DNA from 2 places in the Novosphingobium sp. BL-A-41-Hi4A-0G genome. Region 2 is predicted to be linked to the other one. Evidence: predicted binding sites of a transcription regulator. Region 2 holds the regulator's gene; the other holds the start of a gene.

Region 1 (7,945 bases), 710 kb from region 2:
GTCACCCGCCGTGGCGCTGTCGACTTCCTTGCCATCGCGGACCAGCGCGACGACCTGCGCCTCGCCGGTGGTGGCGGTGTAGCCGGTGAACTCGGTCGCGCCGACACGTTCGGCGATGTCGAACCACACTTCGCTGTCCGCCGCCTGACCCGATCCCTTCCACGCCGCCCGCGCTGCCGCCTTCTGCTGCGCCATCGCCGCGTCGAAGCCTTCACGGTCCACAGCAATGCCGCGTGCGCGCAGGGCGTCTTCGGTCAGGTCATAGGGGAAGCCGAAGGTGTCATAGAGCTTGAAGGCGGTGTCGCCGGGCAGCTTGTCGCCCTCGCCCAGCGTCGCGGTCGCTTCGTCGAGCAGCTTGATGCCGTTTGACAGCGTGCGGCGGAACTGCACTTCCTCGCGCAGCAAGGTTTCCTCGATCAGCGGCTGCGCGCGGCCAAGCTCGGGATAGGCAGCGCCCATCTCGGCCACCAGCGCGGGCACCAGGCGATGCATCAGCGGGTCCTTCGCGCCCAGCAGGTGGGCATGCCGCATCGCGCGGCGCATGATCCGGCGCAGGACATAGCCGCGCCCTTCGTTCGAAGGCAACACGCCATCGGCCAGCAGGAAGCTGGTCGAGCGCAAGTGGTCGGCGATCACGCGATGGCTCGCACGCTGCTCGCCCTCGGCCTTGACCGCAGTCAGGCTCTCGGACGCGGCGATAAGCGCCTTGAACGTGTCGGTGTCGTAGTTGTCGTGCTCGCCTTGCAGCACTGCAGCGATGCGCTCAAGGCCCATGCCGGTGTCGATGCTCGGCTTGGGCAGGCTGCCGGTGATCTCGCCCGCCGTCTGCTCAAACTGCATGAACACGAGGTTCCAGATCTCGATGAAGCGGTCGCCGTCCTCCTCAGGCGATCCCGGAGGGCCGCCCCAGATGTGGTCGCCATGGTCGAAGAAGATCTCCGAGCACGGGCCGCACGGGCCATCATCGCCCATCGCCCAGAAGTTGTCCTTCGTGGCGATGCGGATGATGCGGTCTTCCGGGAGCCCCGCGATCTTCTTCCACAGCTCGAACGCCTCGTCGTCGGTGTGATAGACCGTGGCGAGCAGCTTGTCCTTGGGCAGGCCCCATTCGCGCGTCAACAGCGTCCACGCGTGCGTGATCGCCTGCTCCTTGAAGTAATCGCCGAACGAGAAGTTGCCGAGCATCTCGAAGAATGTGTGATGCCGTGCGGTGTAGCCCACGTTGTCGAGATCGTTGTGCTTGCCCCCTGCGCGCACGCACTTCTGCGACGAGGTGGCGCGCGGGGTCGCACGGGTTTCAAGCCCCGTGAACACGTTCTTGAACGGCACCATCCCCGCGTTCGTAAACATCAGCGTCGGGTCGTTGTAGGGCACCAGCGGCGCAGACTGCACCACATCGTGCCCCTGCGAGCCGAAGTATTCGAGGAATGAGCGGCGGATTTCGTTCGTCGAAGTCATGAAAGGCCGATTAGGCGAGCGTTCGGCGCGCTACAAGCACGTTTCATCCATCTCAGTGATCGGATGTGCCCGTTACCAGCCATGCCGCTGCCCGAAACGCGACATGCCCCTCGCGATGATGCGCCTCGACAAGGTCCTGAAGACGTTTGGCGACCTCTTCGCGCTGCTCTTCGGGCAGGGTTCGCAACGCAGCCGCTGCCGGACCGATTCGGCGGAACAGCGCCATCGCCTCGCCCACGGCATCCGCGCCCGTCCCGGCGATGTAGTCGAAATCGACCGCCGTGAACGCAAGGTCGCGCCACCCCGCCATGCAGCGCCGGACATGCTCGGGCTGGGCGAGGGCAAAGGGTCCGGGCGCGAACGGTTGTGGCGGTGGCGGCTCTGACCTCGGCAGAAGGTCGGCAATCGCCGCAGCCCACTCGTTCTGCGCTGCGGAACGGAAGCATGAGAACACGATGCGGGCACCCGGCGCAGAAACCGCTGCAAGATGGGCAAAGGCTTGTGGCGGATCGGGAAAGAACATCACCCCATGCCGCGACACCAGCAGGTCTGGCCTGTTGCGCGGTTGCCACGCGGTCGCATCGGCCAGTTCGAACGAAAGGTTCGCGGCATAGGCGCGCTCCGAGGCCGCTTCGATCAGGTCCGGCGAAATATCGATTCCCGTCACCCGTGCCTGAGGTCTCGCCGCCGCGACGGCCATGGCCAGCTCGCCCGCACCACAGCCGATATCGACGACGTCACTCCCCTGCTCGGCCGCAATGGCAGAAAGCAATGCGGGGGTAAGCTCGGAAAAGCTGACGTCGGTTCGCCGCCATTCCGCCGCCCAGCTCCGCCCGACGGTGCCCTGCCAGTCCCCTGCATTCGTCATCGCATCACATCCCGAAGTAGGCGCCGCCCTTCTCGCGGGCCCGCTGCCACGCGGGACGGGCATGGACGGCAGCGACGAAGGCCGCGAGCTTGGGAAAATGCGCGCCTGCGCCGTTCATCACCGCGATCTCTGCCGGGAAGCTCAGCATCACGTCCGCCCCGGTCCAGTCGTCACCGATGAAGTGCCCGGAGGGGCGCAGGATCTGTTCCATGTAGCCGAAGTGCGCAGCCAGTTGCTCGTCGATGCGCGGCTTCAACGGTTCCGCAGCATCGCCAAGGCGCGAGGTGTAAAGCTGGAGGAGAACAGGCGTCATCGCCGAGCCTTCGGCGAAGTGCATCAATTCGAGATGGCGCAGCGCATCATCGGACCCGGCAGCAGGCAACCACGCGCCATTGCCATAACGCTCGCACAGCACCTGCACGATCGCGCCTGATTCCTCGATCACCCGGCCATCGATCTCGAGCAGCGGCGACTTGCCGAGGGGATGCACCGCTTTCAGTTCGGGCGGCGCGAGATTGGTGACGGCATCGCGCTGGTAATGGCGGATCTCGTAATCCACGCCCAGTTCCTCGAGCAGCCACAGGACGCGCTGCGAACGGCTGTTGTTGAGGTGGTGCACGATGATCGCCATGGTCGGGACTCCTGTTGGATTAACCGCAAGGTTAAACGCCAACCATCAGAACGCAAACAAAAAGCCCGCCCATTCCTGCCGGGGAATGCGCGGGCTCTTTGGTGTGGCAGGCGGGTGCGGATGGAGGCTGCAGGCCCGCCGCCTTGAAGATCAGACGTCGTCGTCCGCGTCCGGACCGACCATCAGACCTTCGGCAACCTTGTCGGTGCGGCCACGGATCGCAGCTTCCAACCGGTCGCAAAGTTCACGGTTCTCGCGCAGGAAGTTCTTGGCGTTCTCACGCCCCTGCCCGATGCGAATGGAGTCATAGCTGAACCAGGCGCCGGACTTCTCGACGAGCCCGGCCTTGACGCCAAGATCGAGAATCTCGCCGATCTTGGAAATGCCCTCGCCATACATGATGTCGAATTCGACCTGCTTGAACGGCGGGGCGACCTTGTTCTTGACCACCTTCACGCGCGTGGCGTTGCCGACGATCTCGTCACGGTCCTTGATCTGCCCGGTGCGGCGGATGTCGAGGCGGACCGAAGCGTAGAACTTGAGCGCGTTGCCGCCCGTCGTCGTCTCGGGGTTGCCGTACATCACGCCGATCTTCATGCGCAGCTGGTTGATGAAGATCACCATGCAGCGCGAGCGGCTGATCGAGCCGGTCAGCTTGCGCAGCGACTGGCTCATCAGGCGGGCCTGAAGACCGACATGGCTGTCGCCCATCTCGCCTTCGATTTCGGCACGCGGCACGAGCGCTGCCACCGAGTCAACCACCAGCACGTCGATCGCGTTGGAGCGCACCAGCGTGTCGGTGATTTCCAGCGCCTGCTCGCCCGTATCAGGCTGCGAGACGATCAGGTTGTCGATGTCCACGCCCAGCTTGCGGGCATAGACCGGGTCAAGCGCGTGTTCGGCGTCGATGAAGGCAGCGGTGCCGCCATTCTTCTGCGCCTCGGCAATCACGTGCAGCGCGAGCGTGGTCTTGCCCGAACTTTCCGGCCCGTAAACCTCGATCACGCGGCCGCGCGGCAATCCGCCCACGCCGAGCGCGATATCGAGCCCGAGCGATCCGGTGGAAATCGCTTCCACCTGCATCGCTTCCTTCGAGCCCAGCTTCATTGCCGACCCCTTGCCGAACGCGCGGTCAATCTGCGCAAGGGCCGCGTCGAGCGCCTTCTGACGATCCATGTCCTTGATCTTACCTTCCTCGATGAGCTTGAGCTGAGCCGCCATGGCTTCGTTTCCCTTGCTAGAGTTGGCTGACATGAGCCGTCAACAAGGGTTATGTACTTGTTGTGTTCCATTAGAACAAGAGGGGAACGAAAAAATCGCTCCGTTCTGGAAGCACGTTATCGCAAACACTTATCGCCAGACGCTTTTCCCGGCCGACAAGCAACCCGTCATGTGTGCCTCACACGGCCCGGAGAACCGCCGCATCCGCCATGCCACCGACGCGGCACCCTCATTTCAACGTCGCAAAGGACTCTCCACCCCCCACAGCTGGCGACTCGGCCCACGTCCGGTCCGTTAACCATTGATCGCAATTGCAAGGCTAACGAATATCTATAAGTATATCTCTAGATATATCGAAAGTTATAGCAACATGCGTTTCAATAGCGACCGAAGGCGCAAGACGTCTACGAAGCTGCGCGCGGCGGATTCGGCCTGGAGTTCCGAAGATCAATTCCTGACCGCAAGGCAGAGCCACACTGTAGGGGTGGCCGCAAGGATTCTTCATTTTGGAAACGGCGCTCCGCCGATGGAAGTGGCCTGTGCCGCAGCCTTTTGCGAAACGGCACAAGTCTTTCGCATCACCGACGACTACACGGCTTACACCGATGACGGGCGTCAGGCCTACAGCGTTATCTTCGTTGTGGGAAGCGATCCGGTCCGCATCCGCAAGTTCATGCGCATCTATCGCCCGTTGCTGAAGGGCAAGGCCAAGATTGCCCTGCTGCGTGATGCCAGACCAAGAGTACGTGCGCAGATTCTCAACGTCGGTTTCGATGACGTGTTCGATGTCGGCATGTCCACGCCGGAAGGACAGGCCCGCATCGAGGCCATTCTCGCCCGCATGGGTCAGCGGCAGACCGACGAACTGCTGCGCGAGGTGCGTGAGCTGCACCTTCAGCATTACGTCGTCACGCCCCTTCTCGGCCGCGAAGCAAAGATCCTGTCGTTGCTTGTAGCAGCCAGGGGATCGCCCGTTCGCAACCAGAGGCTCGCCGCAACCGGAAGGTCTGTGCATCGCCCGATCTCGCCGAAGTCCCTCCAGGTCCTCATCTCCGGCCTCAGAGCCAAATTGAAACCCAGCATCAGGATCACGAGCCATGGATCGTCAGGATATGCCTTGCAGGAAGTCTCTCCCGTGGCCGACCTTCTCGCCGCCGCCGCAGGCGGGGCAGATCATTAGCATCGCCAACTTGCGCAGCCGTCTGCTCAAGATGGCCGAAAGCGTCGAGCGCAACGACCAGCACGGCATGGAGTCGGGGGCTGCCGAACTGTGTGATATCGTGCTGGGCGAACAACGCTTCGCGATCACGGCTCCGGGACTTGATCCGCGCAGGATCGCCGATGCGCTCCGCCGCTATGCCGCGGGCGAGCACGAAGCCGCTGCCTTTGCCGCGATTCCGGATTGCCTCGAAATTGCCGCATCGCGCTTCGAATCCTCGAAGACGCATATCGCCAAGGTTGCACTTGCCGGGATTCACAGCGGCTACTCGCAGAATGCCACCACGCTACCGGGCGCCGTGTTCGCCGCGTTCCTGCGCTGCCTCGCGCGGATTGCCACAGAGTTCGAGGACTGAAACGACAACGGGCCCGAAGACTTGCCCCGGGCCCGTGTTCATCTCATCATGCGCAAAGCGCCGGTGCGCTACACCACGCCGAACGCCAGCATCGCATCGGCCACCTTCTTGAAGCCGGCGATATTGGCACCCTTCACGTAATCAATGTACCCGCCGCCCTGGTCGCCATAGGCAAGGCAGGACTTGTGGATGCCGGCCATGATGTCCTTGAGCATCTGCTGCAGCTCTTCTTCCTTCCAGGAACGGCGTTCGGAGTTCTGGCTCATTTCGAGGCCGGAGACGGCAACGCCACCCGCATTCGAGGCCTTGCCCGGCGCATAGAGGATCTTGGCCGCCTTGAACACGTGCACGCCGTCAAGGTCGGTCGGCATGTTCGCGCCCTCGGCCACCGCCTTGCAGCCATTGGCGATCAGCATGCGCGCATCGTCGCCCAGCAGCTCGTTCTGCGTGGCGCACGGCAATGCCACGTCACATGGCACGCCCCACGGCGTCTTGCCTGCCACGAACGTCGCCTTCGGGAAGGCCTCGACATATTCCTCAATGCGGCCGCGGCGATGGGTCTTGTGGGTCTTGACCCAGTCGATCTTCTCCTGGTCGATGCCATCAGGATCGTGGATGTAGCCCCCTGAATCCGAGAGGGTCAGCACCTTGCCGCCCAGCTGGACGATCTTCTCGGCCGCATGGGTCGCCACGTTGCCCGAGCCCGAGATCACCGCCGTCTTGCCGGTCAGGTCCTCGCCCTTGGTGGCGAGCATGTTGGCAAGGAAGTAGACTGCGCCATAGCCAGTCGCCTCGGTGCGGATCAGCGAGCCGCCCCATTCCAGGCCCTTGCCGGTCAGCACGCCGGTGAAGTTGTTGGTGATGCGCTTGTACTGGCCGAACATGAAGCCGATCTCGCGCCCGCCCACGCCGATGTCGCCTGCCGGAACGTCGACGTCGGCACCGATATGGCGATAGAGTTCGGTCATGAACGACTGGCAGAAGCGCATGATCTCGCGCACGCTCTTGCCCTTGGGATTGAAGTTCGATCCGCCCTTGCCGCCGCCCATCGGCAGGCCGGTCAGCGCGTTCTTGAAGGTCTGCTCGAAGGCGAGGAACTTCAGGACCGATTCGGTCACCGATGGGTGGAAACGGATGCCGCCCTTGTAGGGGCCGATCGCGTTGTTGTTCTGCACGCGCCACCCGCGCTGCACGCGGATGTTGCCCTTGTCGTCTTCCCAGCAGACGCGAAAGGACACCACGCGGTCCGGCTCGGCGATGCGGCGCAGGATCTGCTGCGAGTGGTACTCTTCCTTGTCCTGCATGAACTCGAAGATGTCTTCGGCAACCTCCTGCACCGCCTGGACGAACTCCGGCTGATAGGGATTGCGCTTCTTCACGCCTTCCATGAAGGTCGGCAGGTCAACATGATCGGAAACGGCCACGGTACTCTCCCCCTGATCGGAGCCTTTTGGCTCCCGATGCGGCTGCCGGAATGGCGGCCAGGATTCGCTGGGTGCGGCCCGTGTCTGCACGACTTCGGCCAAGCCCCGAGTCGCGCTGTTGTGGCAGAGAGATTAGCGGGTTTTGCGCTACGGGAAAGCGGCGAAGCGCACCTTGAAGCCTGTCTAGCGCCCTGGCGGGAGTCGGTCGTCCTCGACCTTCTTCTTGAACAGGCCATCCAGTGCCGATTTGACCGATTCCGCAGCGGCCGCGTCGTCCCTGTTGGGATCGGGCGTGTAGGTCGGCGCATCCTCGCCGACAGGCTCCTGCTTCATCGCAGGCGGTTCGGACGCAGCATCGGGCACCTTTGGCTCAGGCGTTGCTTCGGGCACTACAGCTGCCGGCGCAGCCTGCATCACCGCCGGACCGATCAGCTTGGAAAGACCCGCAATCTGCTCGGTCAGCACCTTGTCGACCGCGCCGGAGATCGTTTCGGTCTTGTAGCGCATGAAACCGCCGACCACGTACTCCCACAGGATCCGCGTGGTCTTGCCGCCACTCCCGTCGACCGGCTTGAACGTCACTGTCATCGTGCCGTTGACCGCCTCGGACTGCAGCGGACCCAATCCACCGACGAGCCGCAGCGCCCGGTAGGGCTCGGCATAGACCACCCGCATGTGCATCACCGACCCCGGCTTCTGCGTCGCTGGCGCGCCCTTGGGCACCGGCAGCTTCTCGCAGAAGCACCCGTTGGCTGAAGGGTCCATGGCC
Region 2 (7,945 bases):
GCAAGCTGACCGATCGGATAACCGCGGTGCAGCAGCACGCCTTCGTCACCATCGATGTAGGTGATCGCGCTGTCGCAGCTCGCCGTCGAGGTGAAGCCCGGGTCATAGGTAAACATGCCCGTCTGGCCATAGAGCTTGCGGATGTCGATGACGTCCGGACCAATGGTGCCGCTCTTGATCGGCATGTCCACGCTGTTGCCGCCTGCGGTCAAAGAAGCCTGGTTTTCGCTCACGCCTAAGCCCTCCTGTTCTTGTCTGTTTACAGATGCCTGCCCCGGATCAGGCCGCCTGGTCGCGGATGCGCGCCAGCGACTCGTCCTTGCCGAGCAGTGCCAATACGTCGAAAATTCCCGGCGAGGTAGTCTGTCCCGTCAGGCTTGCGCGCAACGGTTGGGCAATTTTGCCCAAGCCTATCCCAAGCTCCTCGGCCATTTGTTTCACCGTGGCCTCCAGATTCTCGGTTGTCCAGCCGTTTTCAGCCTCAAGCAGGCTCGCCACGCGGGTCAGGATTGCCCGTGCATCGTCGGTCAGAAGCGCGGCGGCTTTCTCGGCCATCGGCAGAGGTCGCTGCGCAAACAGGAACACCGCGCCGGCCGCCAGCTCGTTCAAGTCGGCGGCGCGCACCTTCAGCACCGGCATGGCGCGCGTCAGCAGGTCAAGACCCGCATTGCCTGAGAATCCGGGCTCCAGCCCAGCCAGCTTGGGCGCGACAAGCCCCGCAAGCCGCGCATCGTCAGCCTCGCGGATATAGTGCCCGTTGAGGTTCAGCAGCTTCTTGATGTCGAAGCGCGAGGCGCCCTTGTTGACATCGCCGATGTCGAACCACTCGACCGCCTGTTCGCGGCTGATGATTTCCTCGTCGCCATGGCCCCAGCCGAGCCGCAGGAGGTAGTTGAACACTGCTTCCGGCAGCAGGCCCATCTCGTCGCGATAGGCATCCACACCCAGCGCCCCGTGACGCTTCGAAAGCTTCGCCCCGTCAGCGCCGTGGATCAGCGGGATATGGGCATAGACCGGGTCGGGCCAACCGCCCTCGATGGCATCCATGGCCCGCACGATGACGAGCTGGCGGAAGGCGTTGTTGATGTGGTCATCGCCACGGATGACATGGGTCACGCCCATGTCGTGATCGTCGACCACCACGGCCAGCATGTAGGTCGGCGTGCCGTCAGAGCGCAGGACGATGAAATCGTCGAGCTCGCTGTTCTGGACGGTAATCGAACCCTGCACGCGGTCCGGAATTGTCGTCTCGCCCTCGCGCGGGGACTTCATCCGCACGACATAGGACTGATCCGCAGGCCACTGATCGGGCGTTGCATCGCGCCATTCGCTGTCGATGCGGAACGGCCGACGCTCAGCCTGTGCCTTCTCGCGCCGCGCCGCCAGCTCTTCCTGCGTCAGGTAGCAGCGATAGGCATGGCCGGAATCGAGCAGCTTGTGCGCAACTTCGGCATGGCGTTCTGACCGGGCGAACTGGAACACCGGTTCCTCGTCCCCCCCCAGGCCCAGCCAGTTGAGCCCGTCGAAAATCGCCTCGATCGCCGCATCGGTTGACCGCGCGCGGTCGGTATCCTCGATGCGCAGCAGGTACTTGCCGCCGTTGTGGCGAGCATAGAGCCAGTTGAACAGCGCGGTGCGCGCGCCGCCGATGTGCAGGAAGCCGGTGGGCGAGGGGGCAAAGCGGGTGACGACGCCCTTGGCGGTGGTCGATCCTGCAGAAACGGTGTCAGTGGCGCTTGCCATTGGCCGCGCTATCCTTCCTTTGAAATCCATGGCGTCTCCGGCGACACTTGGGCCAGCGGCGGACGATCCCGCCGCCGATCCGGTCGATGTACCGGGCCGACGCGCGCGGCATTGGGACATCCGCGCGCGATTGTCCAGCATGCTTGAGAGGGGCGCTGACGGGGCCGATGCATTCCTCGATGCCCGTCCTTTCGAACGCGGACTCTGGCTGGTCGTTGCCTTCGCCGCCGGCATCGTCTTGTGGGTCAATCTGCCAGTCCCGGCGCAATGGATTGCAGCGCTCCTGGTCTGCTCTGCGCTGGCGATCATTGCCATCCTCGTCATCGACGAAATCCGCCATCCGCACTTGCGGCTCGCCATCATCGGTGTCGCGATCATGGTCGCGGCCGGTCTCGCTACGATCTGGACGCGCTCTGCACTGGTCGGACAGCCGGGGATCGCAGCCCCGCGCGTTGTGACGCTTCAGGGCGAAGTGGTCGAGCGTCGCGAAGAACCCGCCAAGGCCCGGGCGCGCCTCGTCCTCAAGACACGACTGGCGGATTTTCCCGGCCCCGTCCGGGTCCGCGTCAATCTGCCTTATGACAAGGACGCACAAGGTCTTGTCGAGGGCGCGCAGGCGCGGGTGCGGGCACGCCTTATGCCCCCTGCCGCGCCGATGCTGCCTGGAGCCTACGATTTCGCCCGCGCCGCCTGGTTCGATGGATTGGCGGCCACGGGCAGCGTGATCGGCGAGGTTCGCGTCCTTGCCCCCTCGCACCGTGGCGCCACGCTGCGTGGCCTGCAGAAGAGTCTTGCCGACCATGTACGGTCCCGCCTTGGCGGATCGGCCGGGACCATTGCCGCCGCCTTCGCCAGCGGCGATCGCGGCGCCATCGCCGAGAGTGACGAGGACGCCATGCGCGACGCAGGCCTGACGCACCTGCTGTCTATCAGCGGCCTTCACGTCAGCGCGCTGGTCGGCGCGGTCTACTGGATCGTCGCGCGCCTGCTCGCGCTCGTACCATGGATAGCCCTGCGCATCCGCGTGCCGCTAGCAGCCGCCTTGGCCGGGGCGCTTGCGGGCCTCGCCTACACCTTGCTCACGGGAGCCGAAGTTCCGACGATCCGCTCCTGCATCGGGGCGCTGCTGGTCCTCGCTGCACTGGCGCTCGGACGTGACCCCCTTTCTCTGCGCATGGTCGCGGTTGGTGGACTTGTCGTGATGCTGTTCTGGCCCGAAGCCGTGCTCGGCCCCAGTTTCCAGATGAGCTTTGCCGCGGTGATCGCGATCATCGCCTTCCACTCAAGCGCGCCCGTGAAGGCCTTCCTGACCGGCGAACACCACGGCCCGCTCGTGCGCATGGCGCGCAGCCTGATTCTCCTGCTGGTCACCGGTTTGGTCATCGAACTCGCCCTGATGCCGATCGGCCTGTTCCACTTCCACCGCGCAGGTGTCTACGGTTCGCTGGCCAACGTCATCGCCATCCCGCTGACCACCTTTGTCACCATGCCGCTGATCGGTATCGCCCTGATGCTGGATCTTGGGGGTGCGGGCGCCCCGGTCTGGTGGCTTGTCGGCAAGTCGCTCGACCTGCTGCTCGCGCTGGCGCACTTTGTCGCGGGACAGCCCGGCGCCGTCACGATGCTGCCGCCAGTTGCACCGTGGAGTTTCATCCTCTTCCTGTCCGGGATGCTCTGGCTGGCGCTTTGGACGGGGCGGGTCCGGCTTTGGGGCCTCGCCCCAACAGGACTTGCGCTCGTTGCCATGGCCCTCACGCCGACGCCCGACATTCTTGTCACCGGCGATGGTCACCACGTCGGGATCACCGGCGCGGGGAACGACCTGATCGTACTGCGCATGGGGCGCGGCGAATACATGCGCGACAACCTGCTCGAACTGGCGGGAATGGAAGGCGAGTTGCGCCCGCTGGACGCGTGGCGCGAGGCCAGATGCAACGACGACTTTTGCGTCGCCCGATTGCTGCGCGGCGGGAGGCGCTTCACCCTCCTAATTACACGCAGCCGCAACTATATCGACGATCTTGCACTCGCCGCTGCATGCGAGCGCGCCGACATCGTTGTCGCCGACCGCCGCCTGCCGTTCTCCTGCCGACCAAGGATGCTTAAGGCCGACCGGACCTACCTCGCCACGACCGGCGGCCTGTCGATCAACCTGTCCAGCGGCCACATCCGCACTGTGGCTGAGACGCAAGGCCTGCAAGGCTGGTACCGTTGGCCCGAACCCCGCCCTGACCGAGGTAAGGGACCGGGGCCTGTCGTGGAGAAGTCAACAGGCCCCGGCTCATCAGGTCACGGCAGGACCCAGCGCACCGAGCCGCTGTAGCTCCCGCTCGTCGGCATGCCATCGCCACCGAGTGCCGGGACGAAACGGGCGCGAGCGCTGACCTTGGCGCAAGTTGCCGCATCGAGATCCGCCGAACCGCTCGATCCGGTGATCTCGCAACCCGTCACCCTGCCATCGGCTCCGATGGTCAGGCGGAACCGCGTGAGCCCCTCGCGCTCCTCGCGAATTGCGGCGCTGGGATAGTCGCGATCCGAAACCCACGATCCGGGCGAGCCCTTCGGGGCCGCTGAACGCAACGCAAAGCTTGCCGAGGGCGAGGGCTTTACGTCAGGCGGCGTCAGAGGTCCGATATCGACAGGTGCGATCGGGGTAATGTCGACCGGACGGATGCCGATGCCGGGATCGACCGGGCCTAGCGAGATATCCGGCTTGGGCGCGACCAGCGGGCGGGTCTCCGGCTTGATCGCTGGCTTGATGTCAGGTGGCGGCGCGATCGGTGTCACCGTTACCTCGTCGTCCTTCCACTGCTGCGCGACCAGCCGGTCCTTGATGATATGAACCATGCCGCTCGCGAAGCCCGAAGCGATGGCCCAGATCGCCACCCCGTGGAGCAGGCCCACCGCGATGAAGGTCTGCGTCTGCCGGCGTCTCGTATTTTCAACTGCATAAGCCATTGGCAACACCTCTTCCGTTGCCGACGCCCCATCTGATGGCAGGCCGTCCCGGAAGGGGCGCCCCGTGCGGGGCATTCGGTAACAACGGAAACTACACCTGCGAAGCCGTACGTGCCAGAAAAATCTCAACCAAATTGATTGATATTAGGCATAGCGGATTGGCAGAGTAAGAAAAGCCGCTCGCGAGTTACCCCGCGAACGGCCCTTTTCATTTCGAGAACGCTCGATCGCCGCGAACCGGCGGCGGACTGCGTCGTCAGTGATACCGCCGCAGCAACCCGGCCAGCTTGCCCTGCACGGCCACTTCGTCCGGCCGGTAGAACTGCGGATCATAGGCCGAGTTGGCCGGATCGAGCCGGATCATGCCCTTCTCGCGATGCAGATACTTCAGCGTCGCTTCCTCGCCCCGCACCAGCGCCACGACGATTTCGCCGTCGCGCGCGATGTCGGTCTTGCGGACAAGCGCATAGTCGCCGTCGAAAATCCCCGCCTCGACCATCGAGTCCCCTGAAACCTCGAGTGCGTAATGCTCACCTGCACCGAGCAGTGCAGCGGGAACGGGGAGGGTGGCGGTGGTTTCCAAGGCCTCGATCGGCACACCTGCGGCGATCTTGCCGTGGAGCGGCAGTTCGATCACGTCGTTCGCCGGAGCAGGTGCAACCTTTGCCGCTGGGCGCAGCGGTGTCACGACAGCGCTTGCTGCAGCAGGTTCGCGCGCCATGGCAGGCTTGCTCACCGCACTGTCAGGCTGGCGCAGCACTTCGAGCGCGCGGGCGCGATTGGGCAGACGTCGGATGAAGCCGCGTTCCTCAAGCGCCGAAATCAGGCGGTGAACGCCGGACTTTGACTTGAGATCGAGCGCCTCCTTCATTTCCTCGAACGAGGGGGAAATGCCGGATTCCTCCAGACGGACCTGAATGAAAGAGAGCAGTTCATGCTGCTTGCGCGTCAACATTGGCGGTTCTCCGCAGGTGAACGAATGCGGAACGGATAAGCAACCAATTACGACTCGTCAAGCAATTCCGCCATTCTCGAGCAGGTAAACCGGAACATCCGTTCCTGCGGCTATCGCCGCCGCTCCTGCTTCGCGCATGACCAGCGCGTTGGCGCGCGACAGCGGCGAAAGCGCACCCGAATCCTGCAGCGTGTCGAGGCTGACAGTCGCGCCGTCCCAGCGCGCGCGGAGGAACTCCATCCGACTTCCTCCTGCCGCCATCGGCGTTGCGAGGCGCGAGGGGATCGCGCGCGGCAGCGCATCGCGCGCGCCCAACCCTGCACGCAGCAGCGGCAACATGAACAGGAACGCGGTGACAAAGGCTGAAGCGGGATTTCCGGGCAGGCCGAGTATGATCTGGGATCCCCGCGTCGCCACCAGCAGGGGCTTGCCCGGCTTGATACCCACGCGCCAGAAATCGATCGACGCGCCCACCGACTCCAGCGCCGGACGGACCAGATCATGATCGCCGACCGATGCCCCGCCGCTGGTAACGATCACGTCGGCCTCCCGCTCGGCATCGAAAGCGCGGGCCAAGGCATTGAGATCATCGGCGACCGGGCCGCGATGGCGGACGTCGACCGGAAGCCCGCCGACCATTGCGCAGAGCATCGGGCCGTTGCTGGCGGGCAATTGGTGCAGTGCGGGCAGGTGCCCCGGCGCGACGAGCTCGTCACCGCTGTCGATCACCGTGAGGCGCAGTCTGCGGCGGACCGGCAGGTGCGCATGGCCTCCCGCGATGGCGAGCGCGATCTGAGCAGGGCCAATGCGCAGGCCCGCCTCGATCAGTACGGCGTCTTCAGCGAAGTCCATGCCGGCCGGGCGAACGTGGCGGATGGGCGGAACCGGTGGCTCGCCGGTGAGTCTCAGGATATCGCCATCGCGCGCAGCATCTTCCTGCAACAGCACCATATCCGCGCCATCGGGCACGACAGCGCCAGTGCTGATCCGCACGGCTTCGCCTGTGCCCACCACGCCGCCAAACGGATGCCCCGCCGCGCTCTCCCCGATAACGCGCCACGGTCCCGGAAGTTCGGCGCTGAGCAAGGCATAGCCATCCATCGCCGAGACTGGCGCGGCAGGTTGGGTGCGTCGGGCGTGAAGGTCTGCCGCAAGATAGTGGCCAAGGCACTCGGTGACCGCCCGGTGCTCCACCCCCAGCGACGGCGCCAGCGCCAGCAGGCGCGCTTGCGCCTCGGCGAGGGGGAGGGGCGGTGTTCTCATGCGCCGGTGCTCATTCACCTGCGCGCCAGGTGCCGGACTTGCCGCCACGCTTCTCTATCAACCGCATCGTTTCGATGACCATGCCCTTGTCCAGAGCCTTGGCCATGTCGTAGATCGTCAACAGGGCAAGGCTGACGGCCGTCAGAGCCTCCATCTCCACCCCGGTGCGCCCTGTGAGCGAGGCAGTGGCCGTGCATTCGATGCCGCCGTCGACCAGCGCGAAGTCCACGTTCACCGCATCGAGCGCCAGCGGATGGCACAGCGGAATGAGATCGCCAGTCCTCTTGGCTGCCAAGATTCCGGCGATGCGGGCGGGGCCGAGCACGTCTCCCTTCGGAGCATTGCCCGTCCGGATCGCTTCGAGCGTGGCATCGGACATCCGAATGAAGCCGCGGGCGATTGCGACGCGATGCGTTTCAGCCTTGCCGCCAACGTCGACCATCCGTGCAGTTCCGGCCGAATCGATATGCGTCAGGTCGTTCATCAAGGTCCTCGGCAGTCTTTGCACCTGGGCGAGGTCTACACCGTCCCGCGCGAAAACCGCAAATCCCTCTCAGGGGATGGCAATCAGCCGACGAGCAACGCTCGTGTCGCAGCTTCCACGTCCATCTGCCGCATCAGCGCTTCCCCCACGAGGAAGGTGCGCGCGCCGCACTGTTCCAGTCGCAGCAGGTCGGCGTGGGTGTTGATGCCGCTTTCGGCGACCAGCAGCGTGCCTTCCGGGGCGAGCGGGGCGAGGCGTTCGGTGGTGGTGAGGTCGGTGACGAAGCGCTTGAGGTCGCGGTTGTTCACGCCGATCAGGCGCGACTTCAGGCGGCTTGCGCGCTCCATTTCCTCTTCGTTGTGCACTTCGACCAGCGCGTCCATGCCCTGTTCGCGCGCGGCGGCTTCGATCTCGGCCATCTGGCTGTCCGAAAGGCAGGCGGCGATGATCAGGATCGCATCAGCCCCGATGGCGCGCGCCTCAAGGCACTGCCACGGATCGACCATGAAGTCCTTGCGGATCACCGGCAGGGAGCAGGCGGC

The links. Region 2 encodes LexA, which represses DNA repair genes until DNA is damaged. Its sites were predicted from a motif close to GTTCCNCNCTTGTTCT; they were not measured.
Region 1: the regulator LexA is predicted to act here: its motif matches at 4,251-4,266, upstream of recA (recombinase RecA).

What each region holds. Positions count from the first base shown of each region.
Region 1 covers NZ_CM145501.1:409,437-417,381, reverse strand. The annotation lists gene alaS (alanine--tRNA ligase) at 1-1,458, opposite strand, end outside; gene ACZ1JX_RS02190 (class I SAM-dependent methyltransferase) at 1,511-2,326, opposite strand; gene ACZ1JX_RS02185 (glutathione S-transferase family protein) at 2,331-2,957, opposite strand; gene recA (recombinase RecA) at 3,108-4,178, opposite strand; gene ACZ1JX_RS02175 (helix-turn-helix domain-containing protein) at 4,480-5,358, shown strand; gene ACZ1JX_RS02170 (hypothetical protein) at 5,369-5,752, shown strand; gene gdhA (NADP-specific glutamate dehydrogenase) at 5,821-7,176, opposite strand; gene ACZ1JX_RS02160 (SRPBCC family protein) at 7,360-7,945, opposite strand, start outside.
Region 2 covers NZ_CM145501.1:1,116,172-1,124,116, forward strand. The annotation lists gene ACZ1JX_RS05435 (citrate synthase) at 1-233, opposite strand, end outside; gene gltX (glutamate--tRNA ligase) at 280-1,743, opposite strand; gene ACZ1JX_RS05445 (ComEC/Rec2 family competence protein) at 1,772-4,066, shown strand; gene ACZ1JX_RS05450 (energy transducer TonB) at 4,033-4,701, opposite strand; gene lexA (transcriptional repressor LexA) at 4,958-5,656, opposite strand; gene ACZ1JX_RS05460 (molybdopterin molybdotransferase MoeA) at 5,714-6,919, opposite strand; gene moaC (cyclic pyranopterin monophosphate synthase MoaC) at 6,930-7,403, opposite strand; gene trpC (indole-3-glycerol phosphate synthase TrpC) at 7,487-7,945, opposite strand, start outside.